DNA from 4 places in the Pseudomonas sp. GW821-FHT01C01 genome. Region 1 is predicted to be linked to each of the others. Evidence: predicted binding sites of a transcription regulator. Region 1 holds the regulator's gene; each other region holds the start of a gene.
What was found. Region 1 encodes FliA, which starts transcription of late flagellar genes. Its sites were predicted from a motif close to CTAAAGTTTNNNNNNNNNNNGCCGNTAA; they were not measured.
Positions count from the first base shown of each region.

Region 1 (4,006 bases):
TCACCCTTGCGCAGGATGTCGAACACGTTCTCGGCGATGTGGCAGCACTCCACCAGCTCGTTGAGCTGGAGGAAGCCGGCGCCCCCTTTTACAGTGTGAAAACCGCGAAAAATTGCATTGAGCAAATCCGCATCATCCGGACGGCTTTCCAGCTCGACCAGTTGCTCGGACAGTTGCTCTAGAATCTCGCCGGCCTCAACCAGGAAATCCTGAAGGATCTCTTCATCGGCGCCGAAGCTCATCAGGGGGGTGCTCCTAACAGGTCTAAAAACCTAAAATACCTAAAAGTCTAAAACCCTAGGCTGGATAGCAAATCGTCCACATCGTCCTGACCGGACACAACGTCTTCTCTTTTATCGGCATGAATCTGCGGACCTTCACCCTGAGAGAGATGTTTTTGTGGATCTTTTTCCGCAAGCATCGCTTCACGGTCATGTTCGATGCCCGCAAAGCGGTCCACCTGACTGGCCATCAGCACGAGCTTGAGCAAGTTGCTTTCAACTTCAGTGACCAACTGGGTCACGCGCTTGATCACTTGCCCTGTGAGGTCCTGGTAATCCTGGGCAAGCAGGATGTCGTTGAGATTGCCCGACACCGCACGATTGTCCGTGCCGCTGCGTGCCAGGAAGCCGTCGACCCGCCGGGCCAGCTCGCGGAACTCTTCCGCACCGACTTCGCGACGCATGAAGCGCCCCCAGTCCGTGCTCAAGGCCTGGGCTTCATCCGCCAGGCCATTGACCAGCGGCGTGGCACTTTCCACCAGATCCATGGTGCGGTTGGCCGCAGCTTCGGTCAGCTTGACCACATACCCCAGACGCTCGGTGGCATCGGTGATCTGCGACACCTCTTCGGCTTGCGGCATGTGCGGGTCAATCTGGAAATTGACGATCGCGCTATGCAGCTCGCGAGTGAGCTTGCCTACCTCCTGATACAGGCCGCGGTCACGGGTCTGGTTGAGCTCATGGATCAATTGCACCGCGTCGCCGAACTTGCCTTTTTCAAGGCTCTCGACCAATTCGACGGCGTGTTTTTTCAGGGTCGACTCAAAATCGCCCAATGAAGTTTCGTTATTGCCCATAGCTCCCCCGTGGCGCACTCATCAACCGATGCGTTCGAAAATCTTCTCGATTTTTTCTTTCAACGCCTGGGCTGTGAAGGGTTTGACCACATAGCCGTTAACGCCGGCCTGGGCCGCTTCGATGATCTGCTCACGCTTGGCTTCAGCAGTCACCATCAGCACCGGCAGGTGCTTGAGCTTTTCATCGGCACGCACGTGGCGCAGCAGATCGATACCGGTCATGCCAGGCATGTTCCAGTCCGTTACCAGAAAGTCGATGCTTCCGCTGTTGAGCACCGGAATGGCGGTAGTGCCATCGTCGGCCTCGACGGTGTTGGTGAACCCAAGGTCACGCAGCAGGTTCTTGATGATCCGCCGCATCGTTGAGAAGTCATCAACGATGAGGATTTTCATGTTCTTGTCCAATTCGACCTCCAAGCAGTCTTAAACGCGCCCAGCACCTGGACGCGCCATTTCAATCAATCCGGCAAAGCACTCAATGACTGTCTGGAGCACAACAGATCGGGACCGGCGCAGTTCAACACCACACCAGCCTCTTTCGCAGTGTCCCCCACACTGCCTTCAGCGCGCTCGCCACTCCCCCAAACGCCCCCGCAAACGGGCCGCGCACTGGCTGTGTAACTGGCTGACCCGAGATTCGCTGACCCCCAGGACCTCACCGATTTCCTTGAGGTTCAACTCTTCGTCGTAGTACAGCGCCAACACCAGTCGCTCACGCTCCGGCAAATTGGCAATCGCATCCGCCAGCGCAGCCTGGAAGCGTTCATCCTCCAGGTCGCGTGACGGCTCGAGATGAGCACTCGCGCCATCCTCGTGCAGCCCTTCGTGTTCGCCGTCCTGCAAGAGATCGTCGAAACTGAATAACCGGCTGCCCAGGGTGTCGTTCAAAATCCCGTAGTAATCATCGAGACTCAATTGGAGTTCGGCCGCAACTTCGTGATCTTTAGCATCACGGCCGGTTTTCGCTTCAATCGAGCGAATGGCGTCGCTGACCATGCGCGTATTGCGGTGAACCGAACGTGGCGCCCAGTCCCCCTTGCGCACTTCATCGAGCATGGCGCCGCGGATTCGAATGCCCGCGTACGTCTCGAAACTGGCGCCTTTGCTGGCGTCATATTTGGTCGACACTTCAAGCAGGCCGATCATCCCGGCCTGGATCAGGTCTTCGACCTGGACACTGGCCGGCAAGCGCGCCAGCAAGTGGTAGGCAATGCGTTTAACCAGCGGCGCGTAACGCTCGATCAGCTCGTACTGCGCATCACGCGCCGATTTTTTGTAGAGGTTGTAACCGCTGGCCGTCATAGAACAGGTCCTGCTGTCTGTTGCACCAGGCGCTCGACGAAAAACTCCAGGTGCCCGCGCGGGTTGGCGGGCAGCGGCCAGGTATCGACTTTCTGTGCGATGGCCTTGAACGCCAGCGAGCACTTGGAACGCGGGAAGGCTTCGTAGACGGCGCGCTGCTTCTGCACGGCCTTGCGCACGCTTTCGTCGTAGGGCACCGCGCCGACGTACTGCAGGGCGACGTCGAGGAAGCGATCCGTGACCTTGGTCAACTTGGCGAACAGGTTGCGCCCTTCCTGCGGGCTCTGGGCCATGTTGGCCAGGACACGGAAGCGGTTCATGCCGTAGTCGCGATTGAGCAACTTGATCAAGGCGTAGGCATCGGTAATCGAGGTCGGTTCGTCGCACACCACCAGCAGCACTTCCTGGGCTGCGCGAACGAAACTGACCACCGAGTCACCAATGCCCGCAGCAGTGTCGATCACCAGTACGTCGAGGTTGTCGCCGATATCACTGAAGGCCTGGATCAGGCCGGCGTGTTGCGCGGGGCTCAGATGCACCATGCTCTGAGTGCCGGATGCGGCCGGAACGATACGGATGCCGCCTGGCCCCTGCAGCAGTACGTCGCGCAGTTCGCAGCGGCCCTCGATTACGTCGGCCAGGGTACGTTTGGGTGTCAGGCCCAGCAGAACGTCGACGTTCGCCAACCCCAGGTCGGCGTCCAGCAACATGACGCGCCGGCCAAGCTCAGCCAAAGCCAGGGACAAGTTCACTGACACGTTAGTTTTCCCGACGCCACCTTTGCCGCCGGTCACCGCGATCACCTGTACGGGATGCATGCTGCCCATGTTATTTCTTTACCTTGTCTTGCATAGACGGAGGCCACATTACTGGCTGCGCGTTCGCAAACGGAACAATGCATGGCAGACCATCGATGTAGGTACAAAAACTGTTCATTATTACCTCAGCCAACCTGCTTGGTCGGGCTGTGGTAGATGTCAGCGAACATGTCAGCCATGGCTTCTTCGCTGGGTTCTTCCTGCATTTGCACACTCACGGCGCGACTGACCAACTGGTGACGACGCGGCAGATGCAAATCATCCGGAATCCGCGGGCCATCGGTCAGGTAGGCCACCGGCAGCTCATGACTGATGGCCAGGCTCAACACCTCGCCCAGGCTTGCCGTTTCATCCAGTTTAGTCAGAATGCAGCCAGCGAGCCCACAACGCTTGTAACTGTGGTACGCGGCCGTTAGAACCTGTTTCTGGCTGGTGGTTGCCAGGACCAGATAATTTTTCGAGCGGATGCCACGACCGGCCAGGCTTTCGAGCTGCATGCGCAGTGCCGGATCGCTGGCCTGCAGGCCGGCGGTATCGATCAGCACCACGCGCTTGCGCAGCAAGGGCTCCAGCGCCTGCACCAGGGACTGGCCAGGATCGACGTGGGTCACCGACACATTGAGAATGCGCCCCAGGGTCTTGAGCTGCTCCTGGGCACCGATGCGGAAGCTGTCCATGCTCACCAGCGCAATGTTCTGCGCGCCGTACTTGAGCACGTAACGGGCAGCCAGCTTGGCCAGGGTGGTGGTCTTGCCCATACCGGCCGGGCCGACCATGGCGATCACACCGCCCTCTTCCAGCGGCTCGA
Region 1 is NZ_JBWKXF010000009.1:91,062-95,067, reverse strand. Features, by position in the region: gene AC07XF_RS09000 (chemotaxis protein CheA) at 1-242, opposite strand, end outside; gene AC07XF_RS08995 (protein phosphatase CheZ) at 290-1,078, opposite strand; gene AC07XF_RS08990 (chemotaxis response regulator CheY) at 1,100-1,471, opposite strand; gene fliA (RNA polymerase sigma factor FliA) at 1,640-2,380, opposite strand; gene fleN (flagellar synthesis regulator FleN) at 2,377-3,207, opposite strand; gene flhF (flagellar biosynthesis GTPase FlhF) at 3,324-4,006, opposite strand, start outside.

Region 2 (4,006 bases), on a different contig from region 1:
TGCAACCATTGGCCTTGAGAGCCTTGCGCACGCCACGGAAGATATCATTCAGGGCAGACTCTTCACTCACGGCCATGCGCAGCGGGTGATCGAGCTTGATCCCGGTGAATTCCAGGGCGGCCGCTTCGATGTTCGCGCCTTCGAACGGCTCGACACGGAAGAAGTAGGTGTGATCGGGGTAAACAAAACCCTTTTCATCCATCGCGATGGTGGTCGCGGCGATTTCCAGCAGGGCGTCGGTCGCGGAGTTGAAGCCACCGGTTTCTACGTCGACGACAACCGGCAGGTAACCACGGAACCTGGCAGCCATTGGATGACGAGGGCCGCCTCCGCCGCCATTGCCTTCCAGTTCGTCGTCGAAATGGTCTTCACTCACGCGTGTTCCTCCAGCAGGCGCCAGCGCAGTTTTTCACCGGCGCGCAGCGGGATAACGGTCAGCTCGCCAAATGGCAGGCTGGTGGGGGCGGTCCATTCTTCGCGGACCAGGGTGATGCGATCGGTGTTGGCCGGCAGACCATAGAACCGGGGGCCGTAGAGGCTGGCGAAGGCTTCGAGCTTGTCCAGCGCATTGCGCTGTTCGAAGGCTTCGGCATACATCTCGATGGCCGCATAAGCGGTGTAGCAACCGGCGCAACCGCAGGCCGCCTCTTTGGCGTGCTGGGCGTGGGGCGCCGAGTCGGTACCGAGGAAGAACTTCTCGCTGCCGCTGGTGGCGGCGTCGAGCAGGGCTTCCTGGTGCGTATTGCGCTTGAGGATCGGCAGGCAATAGAAATGCGGTCGAATCCCGCCTACCAGCATGTGGTTGCGGTTGTACAGCAGGTGGTGAGCAGTGATGGTCGCGCCTACGTTGGCCGAAGCCGAGTTGACGAACTGCACGGCGTCCGCAGTGGTGATGTGTTCGAAAACCACTTTGAGAGTCGGGAAACGTTCGACTACACGGCGCATGTGCTCATCGATGAAGATTTTTTCGCGGTCGAACACGTCGACATCGCCACGGGTGACTTCACCGTGAACCAACAACGGCATCCCGACTTCGGCCATGGCCTCGAGTGCAGGGAAGATCTTGTCGATGCTGGTGACGCCAGAGTCCGAGTTGGTGGTCGCGCCGGCCGGGTACAGCTTGGCGGCGTGAACGAATCCGCTGGCCTTGGCCTCGCGAATTTCTTCAGGCTGGGTGCGGTCGGTCAGGTACAGGACCATCAGCGGCTCGAACGTGCTGCCGGCCGGGCGGGCAGCGAGTATCCGCTGGCGATAGCCGTCGGCTTCGGCCGCGGTGCGCACCGGTGGAACCAGGTTGGGCATGATGATGGCGCGGCCAAAGGTGCGCGCGACATCCGCGACGGTATTGGTCAACACGGCACCATCGCGAAGATGAATATGCCAGTCGTCGGGACGCAGCAGGGTCAGGCGGTCGGACATGAGGGGATTCCAGGCGGGTCAAACTCAAGGGAATGCTACCGGAAAAGACTCTTGCAGGCACTCGCTATCAAGTTTTGCAGGAAGCTTCCGATATCCAACAGGTATGCCGTAAACATGTGTGTGTCGGTCTTTTTGTTGTAGAAGCCAGTGGAGCCTCCCGTGCGCCAGCGTTATTTAGCCTTGCTCAGTGTGTTTGCCAGCCTTCCGGTAATGGCGCTCACTTTCCAGACCCGTCTGGAGAACATTGAGTGGACGGTCGAAGGTGACAAGTTCGAATGCCGTCTGACGCAGCCGATTACCGACTTCGGTTCGGGCGAGTTCGTGCGTCGTGCCGGCGAGCAGGCGACTTTTCGTCTGAAAACCTACAACCCGATGATCGGCGGCGGATCGGCGACCTTGCTGGCCGCTGCGGCACCGTGGCAACCGGGGCGTGACGATATCAATCTGGGCACGGTGAGAATTGGCAGCGGCAACGTATTGTTCAACAGTTCACAGGTTCAGGCCGGACGCCTGATCAGCGGTCTGATGGACGGTCGCAGCCCGTTGGTTCGCCACTCTTCGGGGGATGGCCGGGTCTCGGAAGTGCGTTTGTTGCCGGTCAGGTTCAATAAAGCCTTTGCCGATTACCAGGGTTGCGTGGCCAAATTGTTGCCGCAGAACTTCGAGCAGGTGAAGCAATCCGAAATCGGCTTCCCCGGCGGCGGAATCGAACTCGACAGTGCGGCGAAGGCCAAGCTGCAGGTGATGCTGGAGTACATGAAGGCCGATCCGACGGTCAATCACATCGAGCTCGACGGTCACTCCGACAACAGCGGCAACCGCCTGACCAACCGCGACCTGTCGCGGCGCCGGGCGCTGGCAGTGATGGAGTTCTTCAAGGCCAACGGCATCCAGGAGTCGCAAATCACCCTGCGTTTCCACGGCGAGCGTTATCCGCTGGCGCCTAATACCAACAACGCCAACCGCGCCAAGAACCGTCGTGTAGCGGTACGCCTGGAGCGGGGAGCACCAACGGAACAAGTCGCCCCGCAGGCGACGAAAGCGGCCACTTCGGCAACTTCCTGACTCTTCGATCATCGTCGCCCTCTCGACAGATTCTGTCGCTTTGTCGTCATAAGCTGTCGCGCCTCTGTAAATTATCCTGCATGAGCGGTAGACTTCACGGCTTTCCGTAGAACCCCGTGGAGTGATGGCATGGCGGACGTAAACAAGGTCGTTCTGGCGTATTCCGGCGGCCTGGACACTTCGGTGATCCTCAAGTGGCTGCAGGATACTTATAACTGTGAAGTGGTGACCTTCACCGCTGACCTGGGTCAGGGCGAAGAGGTCGAACCTGCACGCGCCAAGGCTCAGGCCATGGGCGTCAAAGAGATCTACATCGACGACTTGCGCGAAGAGTTCGTGCGCGATTTCGTTTTCCCGATGTTCCGCGCCAACACCGTTTACGAAGGCGAGTACCTGCTGGGTACTTCCATCGCTCGTCCGTTGATCGCCAAGCGTCTGATCGAAATCGCCAACGAAACCGGCGCTGACGCCATTTCCCACGGCGCCACCGGCAAAGGTAACGACCAGGTTCGTTTTGAACTCGGTGCGTACGCCTTGAAGCCAGGTGTGAAAGTGATCGCTCCGTGGCGCGAATGGGACCTGCTGTCCCGTGAAAAGCTGATGGACTACGCCGCGAAGCACGCGATCCCGATCGAGCGCCACGGCAAGAAAAAATCCCCATACTCCATGGATGCCAACCTGCTGCACATCTCCTATGAAGGCGGCGTGCTGGAAGACACCTGGACCGAGCACGAAGAAGACATGTGGCGCTGGACCGTTTCCCCGGAAAACGCTCCAGACAAGCCGCAGTACCTGGAGCTGACCTACCGCAACGGCGACATCGTCGCGCTGGACGGCGTCGAAATGACTCCGGCCACCGTACTGGCGACCCTGAACCGTATCGGTGGCGAACACGGTATCGGTCGTCTCGACATCGTCGAGAACCGCTACGTGGGCATGAAGTCCCGTGGCTGCTACGAAACCCCAGGCGGCACCATCATGCTGCGTGCCCACCGTGCGATCGAATCGATCACCCTGGACCGCGAAGTGGCTCACCTCAAAGACGAGCTGATGCCCAAGTACGCCAGCCTGATCTACACCGGCTACTGGTGGAGCCCTGAGCGTCTGATGCTGCAACAGATGATCGATGCGTCCCAGGTCAACGTGAACGGCGTTGTGCGCCTGAAGCTGTACAAGGGCAATGTGATCGTCACTGGCCGCAAGTCCGACGACTCGCTGTTCGACGCCAACATCGCTACCTTCGAAGAAGATGGCGGCGCGTACAACCAGGCGGATGCAGCGGGCTTCATCAAGCTCAACGCCCTGCGCATGCGCATTGCGGCGAACAAAGGCCGGAAGCTGTTCTGAGACCTTTGACATCGTGATGGGTGCCTGGCCTCGTCCTCGACGAGGTCAGGCACCTGAAAACGGGGGGGGTGACGCCAGTTACTGCGTTGTCGCGTGATTTCGATTGCGCTGATGATTTCCTGTTTTTCTCCTTCCAATGGTCTGTCCTGTACTACGCATTGTTGTTTGCCGGTTG
Region 2 is NZ_JBWKXF010000008.1:62,509-66,514, forward strand. Features, by position in the region: gene rnt (ribonuclease T) at 1-376, opposite strand, end outside; gene pyrC (dihydroorotase) at 373-1,419, opposite strand; gene AC07XF_RS07975 (flagellar protein MotY) at 1,579-2,484, shown strand; gene AC07XF_RS07980 (argininosuccinate synthase) at 2,614-3,831, shown strand; gene AC07XF_RS07985 (hypothetical protein) at 3,983-4,006, opposite strand, start outside.
Region 2: a site for FliA is predicted at 1,486-1,513, ahead of AC07XF_RS07975 (flagellar protein MotY). Genes of this name have one in related genera too.

Region 3 (4,006 bases), on a different contig from region 1:
AATACCCGGAACTGTTCGAAATCCAAATTACCCGTAGACAATGATGCCGCCTCTTAAATCGTGGTGACTGCCAGGGGCGCAGGCCCCTAGCTGATATCTGCTGCTTTGATCCGGTCGACTACCCGGGATGCCAGGTCATCAGGACGGAATTTGGCCAGGAAGTCATCGGCACCGACCTTCTTGACCATCGCCTGATTGAATACCCCCGACAACGAAGTATGCAGGATGATATGAAGCTTTTGCATGCGCGGGTCGTTGCGGATTTCCGCCGTCAGGGTGTACCCGTCCATCTCCGGCATCTCGATGTCGGAGATCATCATCAGGAACTCTTCTTCCGGTTTCTTGCCCTCGTCGACCAGTTTGCGCAGGTAGTCCAGCGCTTGCCGACCATCGTTCAACGCCACCACTTCGACACCGACCGTTTGCAGGCAACGCGTGACCTGCTTGCGCGCCACCGACGAGTCGTCGACCGTCAGCACACGCAACGAAAGCGCCTTGTGCTGGGTTTCGACATCCACCACACCCACGGAAATCGCTTCCGGCGTCGGCGCCACTTCCGCCAGCACTTTCTCGACGTCGATGATTTCGACCAACTGATTGTCGACCCGCGTCACCGCCGTCAGGTAGTGATCGCGTCCGGTGCCCTTGGGTGGCGGATGGATCTCCTCCCAGTTCATGTTGACGATGCGTTCCACCGAGCGAACCAGGAAACCCTGGGTCTTGGTGTTGTACTCCGTGATGATCACGAAGGGATTGTTCTTGTCCTTCAAAGCACCGGAGCCGGTCGCCATTGCCAGATCAAGGATCGGAATGGTCGCTCCCCGGATGTTCGCCACGCCGCACACGACAGGACTGGACTTGGGCATCAACGTCAGTTGGGGGCATTGCAGCACCTCCCGAACCTTGAATACGTTGATCCCGTACAGCTGCTGGCCGTCGAGACGGAACAACAACAGCTCAAGGCGATTCTGCCCCACCAGTTGCGTGCGCTGGTTCACCGAATCCATTACACCAGCCATGCCCAGACTCCTACACCAACGCCAAGTGTTGTTGCGACGCGCCTTCATCACTAAACGGCACGGCGCTTGCTTTTTTAATCGTTATGAACACAGAACCGACATTTTTCCGACGCCTGACCACACCCTACCGCAAATTGCTCGGCGTGCTGGCGGCCGTTTGCCTGTTCAACGCTGGCAGCCCTGCCCTTGCTGACGCGGTTACCTTGCCTGACATGCTTATCGGCGTCACTCAGGGCTTTCTTGAATTCACCGTAGAAGACTATCTGGCGACCAGTCAAACGGAAGGTCGCTACGAAATCCAGGTCAACCCACTCGATCCGCGCATGCACATGCCCATGTGCGACAAGGAATTGACAGCAACGCTTGAGAGTCCAAAGCCGTTGGGCCGGGTCACGGTCAAGGTCCGCTGCGAGGGCGCATCCCCCTGGACAGTCTTCGTACCCGCTCAAGTCCGCCTGTTTCGCGATGTCGTGACCAGCGCCCGGCCACTGCGCCGCGCAGCCATTGTCGAACCTGGGGATGTGGTCCTGCGCGAGCGCGATATCAGCCTGATCGGCCAGGGCTACCTGACCGCCCTCGATCAGGCGATCGGCCAGCGACTGACCCGACCAATGGTCACCGACCAGGTGATTACCCTGGTGCATATCGAACAGGCCGAGGTCATCCGCAAGGGTGATCAGGTGGTGATCACCGCCCGCAGCGGTACGCTCAGCGTGCGCATGCCGGGCGAAGCCCTGTCAAACGGCAGCCTGAGAGAACAGATCCGGGTGAAAAACCTCAATTCCCAGCGAGTCATCAAGGCGCAGGTCACGGCGCCGGGGCAGGTGGAAGTGTCCATGTAAGGTTCTCTGTTCATCAGAATGTGGCGCTTGCGCCGGCTGTTCCCTAGACTGTGCTCCATGCAGGGCAAGCGCTGGCGCGCGCACGGCTCATCGACAAATGAGCCTAAAGTTTTCCAGGGAATGGCCGAAACCATGGCAAGCGTCCAAATTCCCAGAGGTTTTTTATCATGGTCATCGATTTCAGCCGTTTGAACAGCTCCTCGTCCCTTACGGGCAGTACACGTACCAGCGCCAGCAAGGAAAGCGCCGAAGCCGGCAAATCCGCGCCGCTGGAGTCCGCGGCCGAACAGGCCGGTACCGTCAAAAGCGGGGAATCGGTACATCTCAGCAATGAGGCTCAACAGTTGCAGAAGGTCACTGACAAGCTGCGCGATCAGCCTGCCGTCGACAAAGCCCGCGTGGCCGAGTTGAAAGCAGCGATTGCCGATGGCAGCTATAAAGTCGACAGCAACCGTGTAGCCAGCAAACTGCTCAACTTCGAAGCCCAGCGCTAGGCCACCGCCGGCGCCAGGCTTTTGGACGCTTAAAACCCAAGGCCAGCCATGCACGACACTAACTTACTGCAACTGATCACCGACGACTTTGCTCCGGCGCAACACCTGCTGGAGTTACTGCAGACCGAATCCCTGGCACTGCATGGTCGTGACATGCCATTGCTCGAGGACATCCTGGCGCAGAAACAGGCATTGGTCGTTTTGCTCGAACAGCATGGCCGCAAGCGCAGTGAAATTCTCGCCAGTCTTAACCTGCCGACCAATCGCGACGGCCTGGAGCAACTGGCCGGCCAGTCGAGCATTGGCGACCAGTTACTGGCGCAAAGTGACGTGTTGACCGATCTCATCGCCCAGTGCCAGGCCATCAACGCCAACAACGGCCAGTCGATCCTCACTCAGCAAGCCGCTACAGCCACCCAGCTGAAAATCCTTACCGGCGGTGAAACCCCGGCGCTTTACGATGCCAGCGGAACCTTCTCCAAGCTTGCTAAGCCACGCCCGCTCAGTCAGGCTTAGGCCGGTCGAAGAGCCCGCTCTATCCAAGACGCGAAAGATGCTGGCAAAATGCTGGCTAGCCGTAGTCAAATTTTGTCTGGAGATTGATTAACCGTGTCCAATGCCTTATCCGTGGATGATGCTCCGCAGCCACCCAAGGTGCTCTCCACGCCCTTGGAAATCTCCGGCAACCTGCGCCAGCTGCTCGAAAGCCATGACCCGCTGATCATCACGTTCCACGAGCGCAGCCAGCGCTTCCAGAGCTATCTGGTGGACCTGGACCGTGAAAGCAACATGATGGCCCTGGACGAAATGATCCCCCGCGATGGCGAGCGCTACCTGCTGGCGGGCGAACCGTTCAAGGTCGAAGGCTTCCACGAAGGCGTGCGCATCGCTTGGGAAAGCAACGGCCAATTGACCATCGACGAATCCGGCAGCAGCCGCTGCTATCGCGGCAGCCTGCCCGATGAAGTGGTGTACCACCAGCGCCGTAATGCGTTCCGCGCCGCGCTGAAGCTGGCACAACTGGTCAACGTCAACCTGGACGGCGAAAAGCTCAAGACTTCGATCAGCGGCAAGCTGCTCGATATTTCCGCTACCGGCTGCAAACTGCGCTTCGACGGCGACATCACTGGCAGCCTGCAACTGGGTCAGGTTTACGACCGTTTCAGCGCCGAACTGCCCTTTGGCAAGATGACCGCTCCGGTCGAGTTGCGTTATCTGCACTTCGAAGAAAAGATCTCCACCACCTTCGCCGGCGTTCGCTTCCACAACATGAGCGGACTGGTGCAGCGTCAGGTCGAACGCTTCGTCTACCAGTTGCAACGCGAAGCGCGTCGCTTCGACAAAGACGACATCTGATAGAGCGTCAACAAAAAACGGGCAGTCCCTTGCGGTGACTGCCCGTTTTTTTGTGCCCTGGATTTAAGGCCTGGCCTCGCTGAAGTTGGGATCTCGTCCTGTATCAGGATCTTCCGGCGGCTGATCGGATTCAGTTTCGGTGACTGTTTCAGGCTCTGATTCAGGCTCTGGCCCGGCACTGACCGGACCGGTCATCTGATCCTGCACCACCTGCTCATCAACACGCGGGTCAAGGCAGGCTACCAGCGGCGAACTCGTCATGTTGTCCGGCATGGCCACGTGATGCAGCGGCGCA
Region 3 is NZ_JBWKXF010000020.1:59,945-63,950, forward strand. Features, by position in the region: gene cheR (protein-glutamate O-methyltransferase CheR) at 1-41, opposite strand, end outside; gene AC07XF_RS14575 (chemotaxis protein CheV) at 87-1,019, opposite strand; gene flgA (flagellar basal body P-ring formation chaperone FlgA) at 1,103-1,861, shown strand; gene flgM (flagellar biosynthesis anti-sigma factor FlgM) at 2,029-2,355, shown strand; gene AC07XF_RS14590 (flagella synthesis protein FlgN) at 2,404-2,871, shown strand; gene AC07XF_RS14595 (flagellar regulator YcgR PilZN domain-containing protein) at 2,965-3,711, shown strand; gene AC07XF_RS14600 (MFS transporter) at 3,775-4,006, opposite strand, start outside.
Region 3: a site for FliA is predicted at 1,965-1,992, ahead of flgM (flagellar biosynthesis anti-sigma factor FlgM). Genes of this name have one in related genera too.

Region 4 (4,006 bases), on a different contig from region 1:
AAGGGTGGATTAAGTTACACGGGCTAGCCTGATCCCACTTGAAAAGATCGCCCAAGGAAAGAAGCCCATGAAGACCCTGACTGCTTTGTTTACCGCTGCAACCCTGACCCTCACCGCGGGCCTGGCCCAGGCCGATGTCCGGGTCGATGAGATTCCGCAACTGGTCAAGGACGGCAAGATCAAGCCGCTGGAGGATCTGAACAAGATCGCGCTGGATCTGCATCCGGGTGCAACGATCACCAAAACCGAACTGGATAACCACTTCAACGGTTACGAGTACGAAATCGAACTGCGTGACGCCAAGAACATCGAATGGGACGTGGACATCGATGCCTCCAACGGCAAGGTCCTGAAAAACAAACAGGACACTTAATCCTGAAACGCACAAAAGCCGCACGATTGAGAAGTCGTGCGGCTTTTGTGCATCCTGGATTCAAGCGCTCAGGCGCGCCGTCACCTCGTTCAACTGCCCCGACAAACCGTGCAGGTTATTGCTTGCCGCTTCAGTGCGCTGCACGTTGTCCAGGTTGGTGCTGGCAATGCTGGTGATCTCGGTGAGGTTGCGCGAGATGTCTTCGGCCACCGAGGTTTGCTCTTCGGCAGCGGTGGCGATCTGGCGGTTCATGTCGCGAATGGCTTCCACGGCCAGGGTGATGCGTTCAAGCATGGCACCGGCCTGGGTCACTTGTTCGACACTTTGCTCGCTGCGCGCCTGACCGCTTTCAATCGCCTGGGCCGCTTCGATTGCACCGGTCTGTACGGTCTGGATAATCTGGTTGATTTCGATGATCGACGCCGCCGTGCGCTGGGCCAGGCTGCGCACTTCATCGGCCACCACCGCGAAACCGCGTCCGGCCTCGCCGGCACGGGCCGCTTCGATGGCCGCGTTGAGCGCCAGCAGGTTGGTCTGTTCGGCGATGCCGCGAATCACTTCCAGGACCTTGCCGATGCGCCCGCTGTCGGTTTCCAGTTGGCGGATGACCGTGGCGGTGTTGGCGATTTCGCCGCGCATCTGGGTGATGGTGTGGATGGTGCCCTGCATGACTTTTTCGCCCTGCTGGGCAGACTGGTCGGCATCGTCGGCGGCCCGCGCCGCTTCGGCGGCATGACGGGCGACTTCCTGTGCGGTAGCGGACATTTCGTTCATCGCCGTGGCCACCTGGTCGGTGCGGTTGAACTGCTCGTTGGTACCGCCAGCCATCACGGTGGCAATCGAGTTCAACTCACCGCTGGCGTTGTCCAGATCCGACGCGCTGCGCTGCAAACGGCTGAAGGTTTCAGCGAGGAAATCGCGCAGGGTGTTGGCGGCCATCGCCAGTTTGCCCAACTCGTCCTGACGGGTGCTGGCCACGCGCTCGGCAAAACGGCCCTGGCTGAGTTGCGCCACGTATTCGATCAGTTTGCGGATCGGCTCGACCAGGTTGCGGTTGACCAGCCACAGGCTCAGCAGGCCGATCAGCAGCCCCGAAACCAGCATCACAACAAGCCCCAGCAACACTGTGCGATCGGCACTGGCACTGATCAATGTCGATTGCTCGGCGCCCTGCTTGCGTAGCTCGCTGACCAGCTCGCTCATTTGATCGCTGGTCGCGCGGTCCACACCCTTGACCGCCGTGTCGCCCGCCGTCGGATCGCCACCCGCTGCCACGAACGCGTCCCGGCCCTTCTGATACGCCGCGCCCAACTGGCGATGCTCGTCACGCAAGCGCTCGATGCGGCTCTTGAGTTGTGGCTCGATGCCCTTCTGCCCGGCCAGTTCGCCGAGGATGTTTTGCACATCGCGCTGACGGTCTTCGAATTGCCCCCAGTACTTGCTCAGGTCCGCCGGTTGCTTGCCACGCAACAGGACGTTTTTCCACTCCTGCACCTGCACCTTGAATTGCAGGTTGGCTTCATCGATCAATTGCGAGGTATGCAGCGGGCCTTCGATCAGCTTGGCGTAGCTCTGCACGCCGCTGGACAGGAAGTGAAAGCACGCCAGGGCGATCAACAGCATCGCCAGCAGGCTGCCGCTCAGCAGGGCGAGAATTTGCGCTCTCAGGGACTTTTGCAAAAGCATCGGATGGTACTCATGACAGGAATGAGGCACGCCCCGGTAAGGCGTGGAAGGTGTCCGGACATCCCTGTCTGCGATCACGGCCGAGGCCTGCGGCGCGCAACTTAACCCAAGCGTGATCGGCGTGCCAGAGCAGTTCTTGAGAGAATTCCGACCGCCGGTAGAGCAATTTTTTGGCGTTATTTACCTGTCACAAAAACGTCATCCCTGCTTGCGATGATGCCGCTCAAGTGAACCTGTAAACCAGCCATAACGTGTCCTGTAGCAGCTGGCGAAGCCTGCGTTCGGCTGCGCAGCAGTCGTCAACTTGAACACGCGGTCTTCCAATGGAAATGCATTGCCTGATTTCACGACTGCTGCGCAGCCGAACGCAGGCTTCGCCAGCTGCTACACAAGAGCGGTAGAGCCCTCCCCTTGCGAGTCCTCATGAACCACAGCATCGATCAAAGCCATCGCGACACGGATCTGTTCGGCCTGCTTTACGGTTTCAGCTTTCGCCCCGGCGAGGCCGGTCGGGAAATCAATTCCGCCGAGGCCTTGCAGTACCTGCAACAACCGGAAAGCGACGAGCAATTTCTCTGGCTGCACCTGAACCTCGCCCATGCCGCGTGCGAACGCTGGATGAAGAGTCATCTGGAATTGCCCGAGGAATTTTTCGAAGCGCTGCACGAAGGCTCGCGCTCGACGCGCATTGAGCATGTCGATTCGGCGCTGCTCGCGGTGGTCAACGACGTGGTGTTCAACCTCAGCAACATGGTGTCGTCGGATGTCTCGACGCTGTGGGTGTGCGCCCGCAGCCGGCTGATCATCAGCGCCCGCCTGCAACCGCTGCACTCGGTGGACAAACTGCGCTCCTCGGTGAAGGCCCGGGAATGCTTTCGCTCCCCGCTGGAGCTGCTGGTGCACTTGCTGCGCGACCAGGGTGAAGTGCTGACCCAGATCGTGCGCAAGACCAGCCAGAGTGTGGATCAGATCGAAGATGAATTGCTCTCTTCGCGCCTGTCGACCAACCGCGCGGAACTGGGCGCCAATCGTCGGGTGCTGGTGCGTTTGCAACGGCTGCTGGCGCTGGAGCCGGGCTCGTTGCTGCGCCTGCTCAACCGGCCGCCGCAATGGCTGCAAAAGGAAGACGTGAAGGAGCTGCGCAAATCCACCGAGGAGTTTGCGCTGATCATCAACGACCTCACGGCGCTGGGTGAGCGGATCAAGCTGTTGCAGGAAGAGATCGCCGCCAACATCAACGAACAGACCAACCGCACGCTGTTCACCCTGACGGTGGTGACGGTGCTGGCGCTGCCGATCAACATCATCGCCGGTTTTTTCGGCATGAACGTCGGCGGCATTCCGCTGGCCGGTGATCCGGAAGGTTTCTGGATCCTGGTGGCGCTGGTCGCGACCTTTACCGTGATTGCCGGGCGCTGGGCGTTTCGCAAGCAGCAGGATTATTGAACATCCCAGCAACTCTGTAGGAGCGAGCTTGCTCGCGATGAGGTCAGTTCATCCAACATAAATGTTGGCTGTCAGGACGCTATCGCGAGCAAGCTCGCTCCTACAGGGTTAAGTGTTCGACTTCAGATCAGTGGGCTGCGAAATACCCAAACACTGATCCAAAGCAGTCTCCCTGTAACAATTGGCAACGATTATCACTGATACTCCTTCCCTCCTCAGGAATGTCCGTGATGGCTACCCCCTCCTTCACCGCCGCCCCGGCGCCCGCCGGTAGCGCCAAACCGCAATTCGACAAAAAACCCGGTCTGCTCACCATCGTGGTGTTTTTTGCCGTGCTGGCCATCGGCTTGTTGTTCACCGCTTACAGCCTGATGCACGACATGAACGAACTCGGCACGGTGGTGACCACCTGGACGCCGTTTCTACTGCTCGGCGTGGCACTGCTGATCGCCCTGGGTTTTGAGTTCGTCAACGGCTTCCATGACACTGCCAACGCGGTGG
Region 4 is NZ_JBWKXF010000056.1:18,326-22,331, reverse strand. Features, by position in the region: gene AC07XF_RS24710 (PepSY domain-containing protein) at 68-373, shown strand; gene AC07XF_RS24705 (methyl-accepting chemotaxis protein) at 434-2,059, opposite strand; gene AC07XF_RS24700 (transporter) at 2,483-3,505, shown strand; gene AC07XF_RS24695 (inorganic phosphate transporter) at 3,736-4,006, shown strand, end outside.
Region 4: a site for FliA is predicted at 2,173-2,200, ahead of AC07XF_RS24705 (methyl-accepting chemotaxis protein). Genes of this name have one in related genera too.